One region of the Pediococcus sp. genome, then DNA from elsewhere that is predicted to be linked to it. Evidence: predicted binding sites of a transcription regulator. Region 1 holds the regulator's gene; each other region holds the start of a gene.
The links. The regulator NrdR, encoded in region 1, represses ribonucleotide reductase genes. The targets are predictions, from matches to a motif close to ACACNATATATNGTGT.
Positions count from the first base shown of each region.

Region 2: a site for NrdR is predicted at 1,560-1,575, ahead of pnuC (nicotinamide riboside transporter PnuC). Genes of this name have one in related genera too.
Region 3: a site for NrdR is predicted at 1,250-1,265, ahead of DD627_RS02595 (deoxynucleoside kinase). Genes of this name have one in related genera too.
Region 4: a site for NrdR is predicted at 1,728-1,743, ahead of DD627_RS08250 (redoxin NrdH). Genes of this name have one in related genera too.

Region 1 covers NZ_DOEM01000001.1:184,101-187,313, forward strand. The annotation lists gene dnaI (primosomal protein DnaI) at 1-322, opposite strand, end outside; gene DD627_RS00910 (replication initiation and membrane attachment family protein) at 325-1,713, opposite strand; gene nrdR (transcriptional regulator NrdR) at 1,713-2,222, opposite strand; gene coaE (dephospho-CoA kinase) at 2,243-2,839, opposite strand; gene mutM (bifunctional DNA-formamidopyrimidine glycosylase/DNA-(apurinic or apyrimidinic site) lyase) at 2,839-3,213, opposite strand, start outside.
Region 2 covers NZ_DOEM01000033.1:70,557-73,769, reverse strand. The annotation lists gene DD627_RS08000 (tetratricopeptide repeat protein) at 1-357, opposite strand, end outside; gene DD627_RS07995 (YdcF family protein) at 403-1,422, opposite strand; gene pnuC (nicotinamide riboside transporter PnuC) at 1,646-2,413, shown strand; gene DD627_RS07985 (GlsB/YeaQ/YmgE family stress response membrane protein) at 2,634-2,888, opposite strand; gene DD627_RS07980 (aldo/keto reductase) at 3,087-3,213, opposite strand, start outside.
Region 3 covers NZ_DOEM01000007.1:107,017-110,229, reverse strand. The annotation lists gene DD627_RS02600 (amino acid permease) at 1-1,163, shown strand, start outside; gene DD627_RS02595 (deoxynucleoside kinase) at 1,293-1,925, shown strand; gene serS (serine--tRNA ligase) at 2,209-3,213, shown strand, end outside.
Region 4 covers NZ_DOEM01000035.1:16,869-20,081, forward strand. The annotation lists gene dnaX (DNA polymerase III subunit gamma/tau) at 1-252, opposite strand, end outside; RNA gene ffs (signal recognition particle sRNA small type) at 333-419, opposite strand; gene tadA (tRNA adenosine(34) deaminase TadA) at 448-966, opposite strand; gene DD627_RS08245 (class I SAM-dependent methyltransferase) at 966-1,574, opposite strand; gene DD627_RS08250 (redoxin NrdH) at 1,827-2,057, shown strand; gene nrdE (class 1b ribonucleoside-diphosphate reductase subunit alpha) at 2,165-3,213, shown strand, end outside.

The DNA of each region.
Region 1 (3,213 bases):
ATTCTCGTTGCTTTTCATCTGCCAAAAGCTGTTTACTAGGCTTATACGAAACTTCAATCATATGATTATTCACAATCAAAACTGGCTGATATCCCGGCATTAGCGTGGGTTCATGGCGGTTAAATTTATCTCTTTCTTGCACATACTCATATAATTTAGAAGCTGATCGTGCCACACTATCAGAGGATAATTCCGCTTTGTGGGCCTCACAGAAAGCTAAAACATCGGCGTCTTCATATACGGAGGACATCAGATTCTGAAACTTAGTATCTAATTTGCGCTTGCTCATAAGTTCTGTTAAGACCTTGCGTACGTTTTCCATATCTACTTATCCTCCTTATGCTGCTTGCGAAGCTCATTTAAACGCTTATTAAGCCGCGCTTGATCATCCTTATTAACCTTAGTAGTAGTTGATGTATTGTCACTTTTGGCCCAGTCAGGAAGCGTTTCTTTAGCCACAACCCTTCTTGATTGAGTAACTTGTTTTCTGGTTGTGGCCTTAGCACTGGCAAAATTCTTAATTTGTAGAATTGCTCCTTCAGGTGTAGTCACATGTGCCCGACTCCAGTTATTGGCCATCGTATCTACCAATTTATTTGGTAATGTGGTAATTTCTCGATCAATAACAATGTATGAGATCAAAATATTGATCACACTAATCGGAAACAGATTACGATCAATTAAGTTTTTCAATAATTGACGTTCACTATACGTGACATAGCCCCCGTGAATCGAGCGTTTCAAATTTTCCAAATAAGTGGCCGGTGCATAGGCTTTGGCGGCCTTGATAAGTTCTTGATCTTCCTTAGTTAAACCGGTGTTATTATTAGCTTTTGCTTTTTCCGATGGCCCTGGAGTATCGACATATTTTTGATTTTGACCCTGATGGGCAGTAAAATTTTTGGCAATCTGTTGTTGCAATTTTTTGGTATTTAATTCAGCCGTTACCAAATCAGTTGCTTGTCCGATTTGACGCGCCATTTCCACTTCATCAAGTCCATACAAAAGATGCTCACTTAAAATTAGTTTCTGCGCCTCATCTACAGAGTCCCACTTGGTAAATCCCTTGCTGAGTAACTCTTTTAATAAGCTAAAATCAAAATTTGGATTGCCCAAATTTATTTGTGCTGGCTTACTATCTTGGCCCGCCTTCTTAAATTCAGCTTGTGTTTCACGAATCAAAGAGTTTGGTTCCTTAAGTGCTTGTTCAGAAATATGAAACGCGGTTAAAAAATCGGTTGAAACATTCTTTAAGTCTTTGACATTCGTTTGAATTAACTTAAAGTGATCAGCCAATTCAGAAAAGCGACGTTCTCCCACTGCTTCTAGCAGTAGGCTACTTAATAAATCATCTTTGAAAAAACTATCCGGCAAAACCGGTTTTCCAAGTTGGTATACAAAAAAGTGTCCAAGCGAGTCTTCACCCTCATAGGACTTCAATAAACCAATTCCTTCAAGCTTTTGCCGACTTGTATAGAACTCTGGCAAATCACAGTTCAGAATGTCTAATAATTCCAAATGAGACTTTCTTTCTGAACGCATTCCAACTGGATTCATTTCAGTCCAGAGAGTTAAAAACAGACTAAACGCCTTGGCACCAATAATTGGTTGATATAAATAAGTGAGCACTTTTTGATCAAAATTACTCAAATACGCCTGCTGGGTAACTAAAAAGCCATCCTTAGGACTTAAATTTGCCCATCCCTCATTCATTACGCCTCGCCACCATCATCTTTATCTTTATGCGTGGTTGGTTTCTTCACTTTCTTGTCCTGTGCCATCATATCTTTAAGTTCTTTCATAAACACATTCATATCTTTAAATTGTCGATAAACGCTCGCAAACCGGATATAGGCAATTTCATCTACTTTAGCAAGTATATTCATCACATACTCACCAATGATTTGACTAGAAACTTCATTTTCGCCTAAACCACGAACTTTATTTTCAACCTCATCAACAATTTTCGACATTTCATCCGCACCGACTGGTCGTTTCTCAGCCGCACGAATAAGCCCACGAAGAATCTTCTCTCGATTAAATTCTTCTCGGGTACCATTTTTCTTAATCACCAATAACGGTGAAGCTTCAATTCGTTCAAATGTTGTAAATCTAAATCCGCATGCTTCACATTCTCTTCGACGCCGAATAACTCGTCCATCATCAGTAGGACGGCTATCAACGACACGTGAACCATTATGGTGACAGTGTGGACATCTCATGGGCCTTTTACCTCCACTTACTAACGTAACTTCCTATTGTCAAGCCATTTTAACACTTGACGGTGGGTTTCTTCAATAGACCGACCGTTGTCAATCACAATATCAGCCATTTCAATCTTCTTTTTTTGTGACCATTGACTCAAAACTCTTTGCCGAGCTTCTTTATCTGAAAGACCATCCCGTTGTTTCAACCGCTCCAACTGAACAGCTGACGAACTGGTGACAACCATGATTTGATCAACTAATGATTGGTACCCTTGCTCTAAAAGTAACGGAGCATCTAAAACAATTAGGTTGTCGGAGCCTTTTTTGAGCGTTCGAATTTGAAATTCAATTTCAACTCTGATTGCTGGTTGCATAAGCTCATTTAGTTTTTTCAGAGCTTCAGAATCAGAAAAAACTAGATTTCCAAGTTTCTTTCGATTGAGGACATCGCCTTCAAAAATTTGATTTCCAAAAGTTTGTCGCAATCTTTGTGTTACTGGCTGCCCCGGTGCCACAATCTTGCGCGCAACTATATCTGCATCAATGACCGGGAAACCTAATTCTTTCAAATACTGGCTGACGGTGGATTTACCTGTAGCAATGCTACCAGTCAGACCTAATACAATTGCCATTAGTTATCAACTTCAATCAATTTTTGACAAAACGGACAAAAATGGGTACCACGTTGAGAAACCTTAATTCGTTCAATTAGCGTTCCGCAACGTTCACAAGGTTCCCCAGTACGTTGATAAACATGGAGTTGATTTTGAAAGCTTCCTGCATGACCACTAGCATCCAAATATGAAAAAACGGTTGTTCCCTTTGCTTTAATGGCTAAGTCCAGTTCATCAAAGATTTTTTGCCTAAGAGTCACAATTTTGCCAACCGGTACTGTATTAGTCGGTTGTAAAGGGTGAATTTTGGCCAACCACAAAACCTCATCACAGTAAATATTTCCTAACCCGGCAATCATATTTTGATCAAGTAAAAATGCTTTAATTGCCTT
Region 2 (3,213 bases), on a different contig from region 1:
TTTTGCCAAACTAGAATTTGCAGAATCAGTATCACCACTATTCAGTGCCTCTTTGGCGGCTAAATAGTTTTGAACATTTGCAAGTAATTCACTTACTTTACTATCATTATTGTTTAAGCTTTGCGCTTTTTTTAACGTTGCTAGTGCATTACTTGTTTGTCCATTTTCAATTTGCTTTTGGGCTTTTTTTAATAAAGCTGAGGCCTTTTTTTGGTTGGTCTGCGTTGAAGTGGCAGAAGACGACGAGCTACTTGCTGCATCACTTTGTCCACCATTACTGCATGCAACCAAAGAAAACAGCATAACAACAGCAGCTACCCCAACTAAGCTCTTCTTAATATTTAATTGTAAGGTCATGATTTTCTCCTCCTTGACGACATTATACCATGTTCCACAAGTTAATTAATAAACGAATAACCAGTAGATTAAATAGCTAATTGTCAGGGTAGCCAAAATCATAGCATTTGTCCATTTAAACATCATAAATAAAGCCAAATATTCTCTAAAAGCTGCAAACGGAAGATAATGGATGGATGTCGACGCACTAATTCCAGACATTGTTGTATGCAATCGTTTCGCAATAACACCAGCTCGAAACACGTGAAAACTGTTTGTAACAAAAATGGCTCGATGAAAAACCTTTTCCTTTGTCATTAATATTTCTGAATTATATAAATTCTCATAAGTAGAGGTTGAAGCATTTTCTTGAATAATTTGAGATTTAGCAATACCGTTTTCTATCAAGTAGTTGCCCATAGCACGACTCTCTGGCATGATTTCATCGGAACCCTGTCCACCCGAAACCACAAATTGCGGGTGAGCCCCTCGTTTTCGCTGCTGTTTGTATATTGCAATTCCTTTATCCAGGCGTCGCTGGAGAATCCTCGAAACACTGCCATCTGCCAGTAGACCCGCTCCCAAAATCACAATAAAATCCACAGAATACAGAATAGGCAATTCGTCCAGCAAAGAAGACAACACATATGAAAGAAAACCAACCATGAGATAGCCGATCCATAAAAATAAAATACCAAGTATCATCCATATAAGATGACTACGAAAAAATAGCGAATTTAGTAGGGTTACAATAAGCATGCCCCAAATCACAAAACCAATAGTTTCTAACATGACGTAACCAAGTTGTGAACCCGAATAACGAATAAGTCTTCTACTATAGAGCACACAGGCAAGTGCAAAAAAGGCTAAAGCAATGGGAATAATTCCAGTCAGGACTAAGCTCGTAATCAACATCATAGCTTGCATCCAAGGTGCCTGAGTCACTTCAAGCCACTGCCAAACTGCAATCACAAAACATATCAGCCCGGCAATCAAAAAATAACCATTTAAAAATCGACGCCGATCAGTAAGCCACAACGTGATAAAAACTGCTAAACAAATGCTGCCCCAATAACTAAAGTCCATCTTTGTCACTTCCTCTCCTATTTTCATTTTAGAATGCTTTCGAGATTTTTTAAACTTTAATGTCGTTATTTAATTGTAGCTTTTCCTATACCGCAAAAAAAAGATAAAATCAAGTCTTTCATTTTTTTAATTTCGAGATACAATATATAGTGTTGTTTGGTTTTGAAATCGGAACATATTGTGTACGGCCGTATACATAGAAACAAGAGAGGAAGATAAGCAAATGTCTAATTATTTACACTTTTTGGCACATCAATTAAAGGGTTGGCCTCAACAAAACTACTATTTATTCTTTTTCAGTCTTGGTTGTCAAATCATGACTTTGGTGAATTCACCAATTACAGCTTTAACAATTACTACATTTATTGGAACCACATTAGGTGTTTTATGTATTTTAGCAATCAATGCCGCAAAATCAGTTAATGGTTGGTTAGGATTATTATCTGCATTATGTTTTATAATCACAGGTTTTGCAGCAAAAAATTATTTAAGTATGGCAGAACAGTTGGCTTACGTTGTTACACTTGATTTACCAGTTCTGATGAGTGCAAACTGGAACGTTAACATGGTTTCTAAGATTCGTAAGTTCACTGGTAAAACTTGGTTTGTGGCATTAGCTTCAACAGTGGTTGTTTACTTTGTCTCTGGTTACCTAATCGGTACATTCACTAATGATCCTCGTCCATGGGTTGACGCCATCAGTTTTTCAATTAGTTTAACAGCTGGTGTTATCTGCTTCCTCCGTTTCAACAACCAATACTTCTGGTGGTTTGCTTCAGGAATTGCACAAATGGTCCTTTGGTTCATTTCATTCCGTCAGGGCTCAGCTACATTAGCCATGTTTGTAAACAGTTCAATCTACCTTATTAACGATGTTTTAGCATTTACAACATCTCCATGGTACAACAAAAAAGAACGTGCACGTCTTATTAAGGAAGAAAATAATTATTCCGAAAAAGAAGAAACCGTTGGTGACGTGACACACGCCTAAGTCCACATACAAAAACAAGCGTATTTTTCAGCAAAAAGCTGGAAATACGCTTGTTTTCTTACTCAAAAAAAGATTGTTTAACCGTTTCAATTCGTTCACTCTTTATTAGGACAACTTATTGAAACAAACGGCCGCATTTAACCCCGATTCCTGCGAGATCGCGATCCCGCTTCCATCGATCTTAAATGCAGCTGTTTAACCGTTTCAATTCGTTCACTCTTTATTTTGTTTTTCTCATTCCAAAAATTGCTGATACGATTAGCACAACCACAATTGCACCAATTATCGAGGGAATTAATGCCATTCCTGCTAACTGAGGTCCCCATGTTCCCAAAAGGGATTGTCCTAACCAAGCACCCACTAGTCCTCCTACAATATTACCAATCCATCCTGCTGGTAAATCTCTACTTGTAATCGCACCTGCAAGCGCACCGATAATTCCACCAATAATTAAAGCCCATAGCCATCCAAACATTGTCCTTCACTCCTTTTGGTTTTGTCTAGAGTATTACTCATAAAATCAACTAGTGATCACTTAGTTGTCTCTATAAACGCCTCTTAGAAAAACAAGATTTGTTTACACAGTTAGTATAGCAAATTTCTAAAGGTTCTTACAACTTTAATGCTTATTGTAGTAATTATAATTTTCTTATGATACCGACTTATCAATATCTTATTTCAAGTCATTAATTCCCTTAACGTCTTCATCTGTTAATTTAACATTTGTTGCAGCCACATTCTGTTCCAAATGATCTAAATTGGAAGTCCCTGGAATTGGCAATATCACCGGTGATCGTTTT
Region 3 (3,213 bases), on a different contig from region 1:
CAATTACCTTGGCAGTTGATATCAGTACAGTTTCCATTGTCATGAAATTTTGGCTACCCAACGTACCCGGTTGGGTTTGGAGTACGGTAGCGCTGATCTTGATTTTTGCGATTAACGCTTTAACGGTAAAGACGTTTGGTGAAACTGAGTACTGGATGGCGTTGATTAAGGTTGTCACGGTAATTATTTTCTTAGTCATTGGTGTGGCAGTAATTTTTGGCATTATGGGTGGTCATGCAACTTATCTAAACAACTTCACCTATAAAAAAGCACCGTTTGTCGGTGGGCTTCCGATGATTTTAAGTGTTTTCGTCGTTGCTGGATTTTCATTTCAAGGAACTGAATTGATTGGAATTACAGCTGGAGAATCTGAAACTCCCGAAAAGAGTGTCCCTAAGGCGATTAATCAAGTTTTCTGGCGCATTTTATTATTCTATATTTTAGCTATTTTTGTCATCGCTTGTATCATCCCGTACACAAGTCCCGATTTATTGGGTTCTTCTGCAAGTGATGTCAAAATTAGTCCGTTTACGCTAGTGTTCCGGCGAGCTGGTTTGGCAGGTGCGGCCAGCATTATGAATGCCGTGATCTTGACGTCGGTGATTTCATCGGCTAATTCTGGCATGTACGCTTCAACTCGGATGCTTTATTCGTTAGCTTTACAAGGATACGCACCCAAGACATTTAGCTTAACCACAAAACGAGGAATTCCTTTGATGGCGTTGATTGGCACAACGATTGTGGGGGCGTTAACATTTATTTCTAGCATTGCAGGCCCTGAAATCTATATGTGGCTGGTCGCTGCAAGTGGGCTGACTGGTTTTATTGCTTGGTTAGGGATTGCTATTTCTCATTTCCGTTTTCGCAGGGCATTCGTCAAACAAGGACACAAAGTCGAAGAATTACGCTACCATGCAAAATGGTTCCCATTTGGGCCGATTTTTGCGTTTGTACTGTGTCTACTCGTTATTGCCGGTCAAGATATCCATTCGTTTGCCACGTTTAACTGGGAAGCAATTGGGATCAGTTACATGAGTGTCCCGATTTTTATCATTTTATATACGTATTATAAAATTAAATATCATACTCATGTTATTTCGTTGGACGAAGTTGATTTAACACAACCTGATTTTATTTTAAAGGCTCGAAAAGCTGAAAAATAAGTGTATAATGTAAGGCGCTGCAATAAAACAGACTGTTTTTGAGAAAAGAAGTTTTAATCTACATGTTGTTTTAACTTAGATTCATGCTACAATATATAGTATTAAAACAGGAATAAAGGGGAACTTCGAATGATTGCATTGTCAGGCCCAATCGGCGCAGGAAAAACAACGTTAACAGAAATTTTGTCACAACATTTAGGTACAAAAGCATTTTATGAATCGGTGGATGATAATAAGATTTTGCCACTCTTTTATAAAGATCCTAAACGCTATGCTTTTCTTCTTCAGATTTATTTTCTGAATCGCCGTTTAGATGGTATTAAAGAAGCTTTTCAAACCAAAAATAGTGTGATGGATCGTTCTATTTATGAAGATTCACTTCTATTCCATCTGAATGCAGATTTGGGTCGGGCAACAAGCACCGAAGTTCAGATCTATGACTCTTTACTAACAAATATGATGGAAGAACTTCCAGAAACTCATTATCAAAAGAATCCTGATTTGTTAATTGATATCAACATTTCGTTTGATACAATGTTGGAACGGATCAAAAATCGTGGTCGCTCATATGAACAGATTGATAATGATCCTAGTTTATATGAGTATTATCGTGACTTGAATGATCGTTATAGTGAGTGGTATGACAATTATAATGAGAGTCCAAAGATTCAAATTGATGGGGATCAGTTTGATTTTGTGGAAGATCCACAGGCACGTCAAAAAGTAATTCAAACAATTGATCAAAAAATTGCTGAAATTTAGTTGTCTATTGGATTAGTTTCGGTTATGATTAGGTTATTAATAAATAAACGTAGATTCACATAAAGTAGATTTAAAGCGAGATAGAGTTAGTGAAAGCTATCAATCGAAACTCCGGTGGATTAAAACGGGTGAGTAATTTCACACGGCTGCGGTCGTTAAACTCCAATTAAGGGTGCTGGTAACAGCAAACTTGGGTGGTACCGCGAAAAAGACCTTTTCGTCCCAATTAATGGGATGATTAGGTCTTTTTATTATGTATACAAAATTGAAGGAGGACATGAAAATGTTAGATTTAAAAAATATTCGCACAAATACAGATTTCGTAAAAGAACGTTTAGGGACACGCGGTATTGATCCAAAAGAAATTGAAAAATTATTGGACGTGGATCAAAAACGTCGGGACTTAATCGTCGAAAGTGAAACACTCAAAAAGACGCGTAACGAGGTTTCAGACCAAATTTCGTTATTGAAACGTCAAAAAGAAGATGCCAATGACAAAATTACTGAAATGCGCAAAGTAAGTGGCGAGATCAAGGAACTTGATGCCCAATTGCAAACATTGACTGAACAAGTTCAGGATATGGCAGCTCATTTACCAAACATTCCTAACCAAGATGTCCCAATCAGTTTGACCGAAGAAGGCAGTGTGGAATTACGCAAAGTGGGTAAACCTCGTAAATTCACGTTTAAACCAAAAGCACATTGGGACATTGGTGAAGATTTAGGCATTTTAGATTTTGAAAGAGCAGCCAAGGTATCAGGCAGTCGGTTTGTTTATTATATTGGCATGGGTGCTAAGCTGGAACGGGCGGTTTATAACTTTTTCTTAGATCAAAATGATAAAGCTGGTTATACGGAAATGATTACGCCCTACATGGTGAATGATGAGTCAATGTATGGAACAGGCCAATTCCCTAAGTTTAAGGAAAATCATGCCGGCTATGAGATTCAAGATAGTGAATTAACTTTAATTCCAACTGCTGAAGTACCATTGGTTAACTTCCATCGCAATGAAATTTTGGATGGGGATGATTTACCAATTAATGAAACAGCTTTATCACCTGCATTTCGTTCTGAAGCGGGGAGTGCTGGCCGTGATACGCGTGGGTTGATTCGGATGCATCAATTCAACAAGGTGGAAATGGTTAAGTTTACAAAACCTGAAAATTCATGGAACGAACTTGAAAAGTTGACTAATCAGGCAGAAAGTTTACTGAAATTATTGAAATTGCCATACCATGTGATTACCTTAACAACGAGTGATATGAGTTTTACTGCTGCGATGACG
Region 4 (3,213 bases), on a different contig from region 1:
TTGTGTAATTGCTTTACACGTTGCACATTCGTTGCATGGCTCACCATCCTTTAAATGGTGACAATTAACAGCCTTAGCAAAGATCTTAGCAGCCGATGTTTTCCCTGTTCCCCGTGGACCAGTAAACAAATAGGCATGACTAGTTTGCCCAGTAATGAGTGCGTTTTTTAAAGTTTGGGTAATGACTTGTTGTCCCACAATCTCGTCGAAACGTTGTGGTCGCCAAACACGATATAAAGCTTGATAACTCATTTTTGAATTCCCTTCAATCGTTTCTATAAACCTAAATAAAAAGCTCCTAGCCATGTTGACTAAGAGTTTATCAATTTCCCAATAACTTAAGGCACAAGACAGATCAGACTTAGTGCTGCTTCCTTCCGGATCTGACACAATTCGTAAGTCCACCCTTGCCTTAAGGCCTCTCGGCACTATTAATAATACTCGATTTTACTCAGAATTTCTACTAATTTGTTTACTTTTTTTTATGTTTTTTCTTCGAGCCCGAATTTCTCGGAAAAAGTTTTGCATAATTTGACTCGCTTCTTTTTGAAAAAGTCCTTCGTGAACTTGCACTTGATGATTTAATCGTCGGTCATTCAAAAGCTGATACAAGCTTTGCACCATGCCAGCTTTAGGATCCCGCGCTCCAAAATAAACCTCTGGTAATTGAGAATTAATAATTGCACCACTGCACATCATGCATGGTTCAATAGTGACAAAGAGTTGACAGTCCCAAAGACGCCAGCTCTTTAACGTATGACAAGCTTCTTGAATGGCAATCAATTCCGCATGGGCAGTGGCATCTTGATCTTTTTCCCGCAAGTTATGTCCTTGACCAACAATTTGATTTTTATGAACAATTATGGCTCCAATTGGCACCTCACCCATGCTTTTAGCTTTTTTGGCTTCTTCATACGCCAGACTCATAAAATATAATTCTTGGTTAACAGATAAGTCGTTCGCCATTACTGGGACTCCTTCACACTTTTAATGATGTAATAACCTTTTTGTTTATGAATAATTTCGGCATTGCCAAAAACTTGTTCCATCTTTTTTTTGGCCGATGGCGCGCCCTGCTTTTTTTGTAAAACAATAATTAAAGAGCCGCCAACTTGCAAATGATTTTTTGCTTCTACTAGGATCTTCGTGACAACTGATTTACCAGCGCGAACCGGTGGATTAGAAACAACAGTTTGATAGGTGGTCTTCTCAACTTTATCATACGTATCCGATTCCCAAATTGTCACGTTATGAATATTATTTTGCTCGGCATTTTCTTTGCACAAATCCAACGCCCGTAAATTAACGTCAACCAAATCAACATGAATTTCTGGAACTGCCTTGGCAATTGCTAATCCAATCGGCCCATAACCACACCCTACATCTAAAACCTCACCCGTAAATTCTTTTAAATTTAAAGCTTCCAGTAAAGTTCGCGTTCCAAAATCAACCGTGGCTTTGGAGAAAACACCGTTGTCAGAATTAAAAGTTAAATTTTGATTCAATAATGTAAATTGCCACTGTCGTTTCTCATGTAAAACTTCTGGATTTTGTGTATAATAGTATTCAGTCATTATTTTCTCCTTCTTTATAGGTTCTATTATAAAGGATTATCTTGCTTAATACATAACTAACTTAGCGTTAGATTCTCCATCAAAAAGTGAACAAAAAAAGTTTTGCTTCAAAACCTTATTAAACCACCACATTTAGTGTAGTATCAAAAAAACACACTAAATATGGTGGTTTTTCATTGAATTTTACATTGAATGCTGTATACTGAATCTATCGTATAAACATAAAAGAAACAGAGAATTGAAGGTGATTACATGAGTGAAGTAACAATTTATACAAAAAACAACTGTATGCAATGTAAGATGACAAAGCGTTTCTTAAGCGAACATAACATTCCTTTTAAGGAACGTAATATTAATACAAATCCTGATTATATCGACTATTTAAAGTCACGTGGATTCCAAGCTGTTCCCGTTGTAGAATCAAACGGTAATGAACCTATTGCTGGATTTCGACCTGACGTTTTAAAACAACTTGCTATTTAGCAACCTATATATTTATCAGGCTGGGTAAAACGCACGTGCTGCATATTACAGCTAGGCGTTTTTTATTTACTTAAAATTTAGTATTTATCGCAGAAAGGCGTGAAATTATGAGTCTCAAGAATCTTAAAGATGTCACATACTATGATTTAAATAATGAAATTAACATTCCTGTTAATAATCAGATCCCACTAAACAAAGACCATGATGCATTGGCCGCCTTCTTAGCTCAAAATGTCAAACCTAACACCAAGAAATTTGATTCCTTGCAAGCTCGTTTTGACTACCTCATCAAAAATGACTACATAGATGAGGATTCCATCAACAAATATTCACCAGAGTTTCTCGAAAAGCTTTATGCTTACTTGAACGCGCAGAACTTTCATTTTCAATCATTCATGGCGGCCTACAAATTCTATGCGCAGTATGCGTTAAAAACAAACGATAATAGTTATTACTTGGAAAACTTTATTGATCGCGTTGCCATGAATGCCACTTATTTTGCGGAGGGTGACGAAAACTTAGCAATGAACATTGCCGATGAAATTATTCACCAACGTTACCAACCAGCAACCCCCAGTTTTTTAAACGCTGGTAGAAAACATCGTGGTGAATTGGTTTCTTGTTTTTTGATCCAGGCAACAGATGACATGAATGCTATCGGCCGAACAATTAATTCAGCACTGCAACTGTCTAAACTTGGTGGTGGGGTCGGAATTAACCTCAGCAACTTACGAGAGGCCGGCGCTCCTATTAAGGGGATTGAGGGCGCTGCAAGTGGTGTTGTTCCGGTTATGAAACTTTTGGAAGACAGTTTTTCATACGCTAACCAGCTTGGTCAACGACAAGGAGCTGGTGTGGTTTATCTCAATATTTTCCACCCTGACATTATTTCTTTCTTATCTGCTAAAAAAGAAAACGCAGATGAAAAAATTCGGGTTAAAACTTTGTCACTTGGTGTCGTTGTTCCTGATAAGTTTTATGAATTAGCACGAAAAGACCAAGACATGTACCTTTTCAGTCCCTACTCAGTTGAAAAAGTATACGGCAAACCATTCTCATATGTGGATATCACAAAAGAGTATGACAACATGGTGGCTAATCCAGAAATTCGGAAAACAAAATTAAAGGCCCGGGACCTGGAAAATGAGCTTTCTAA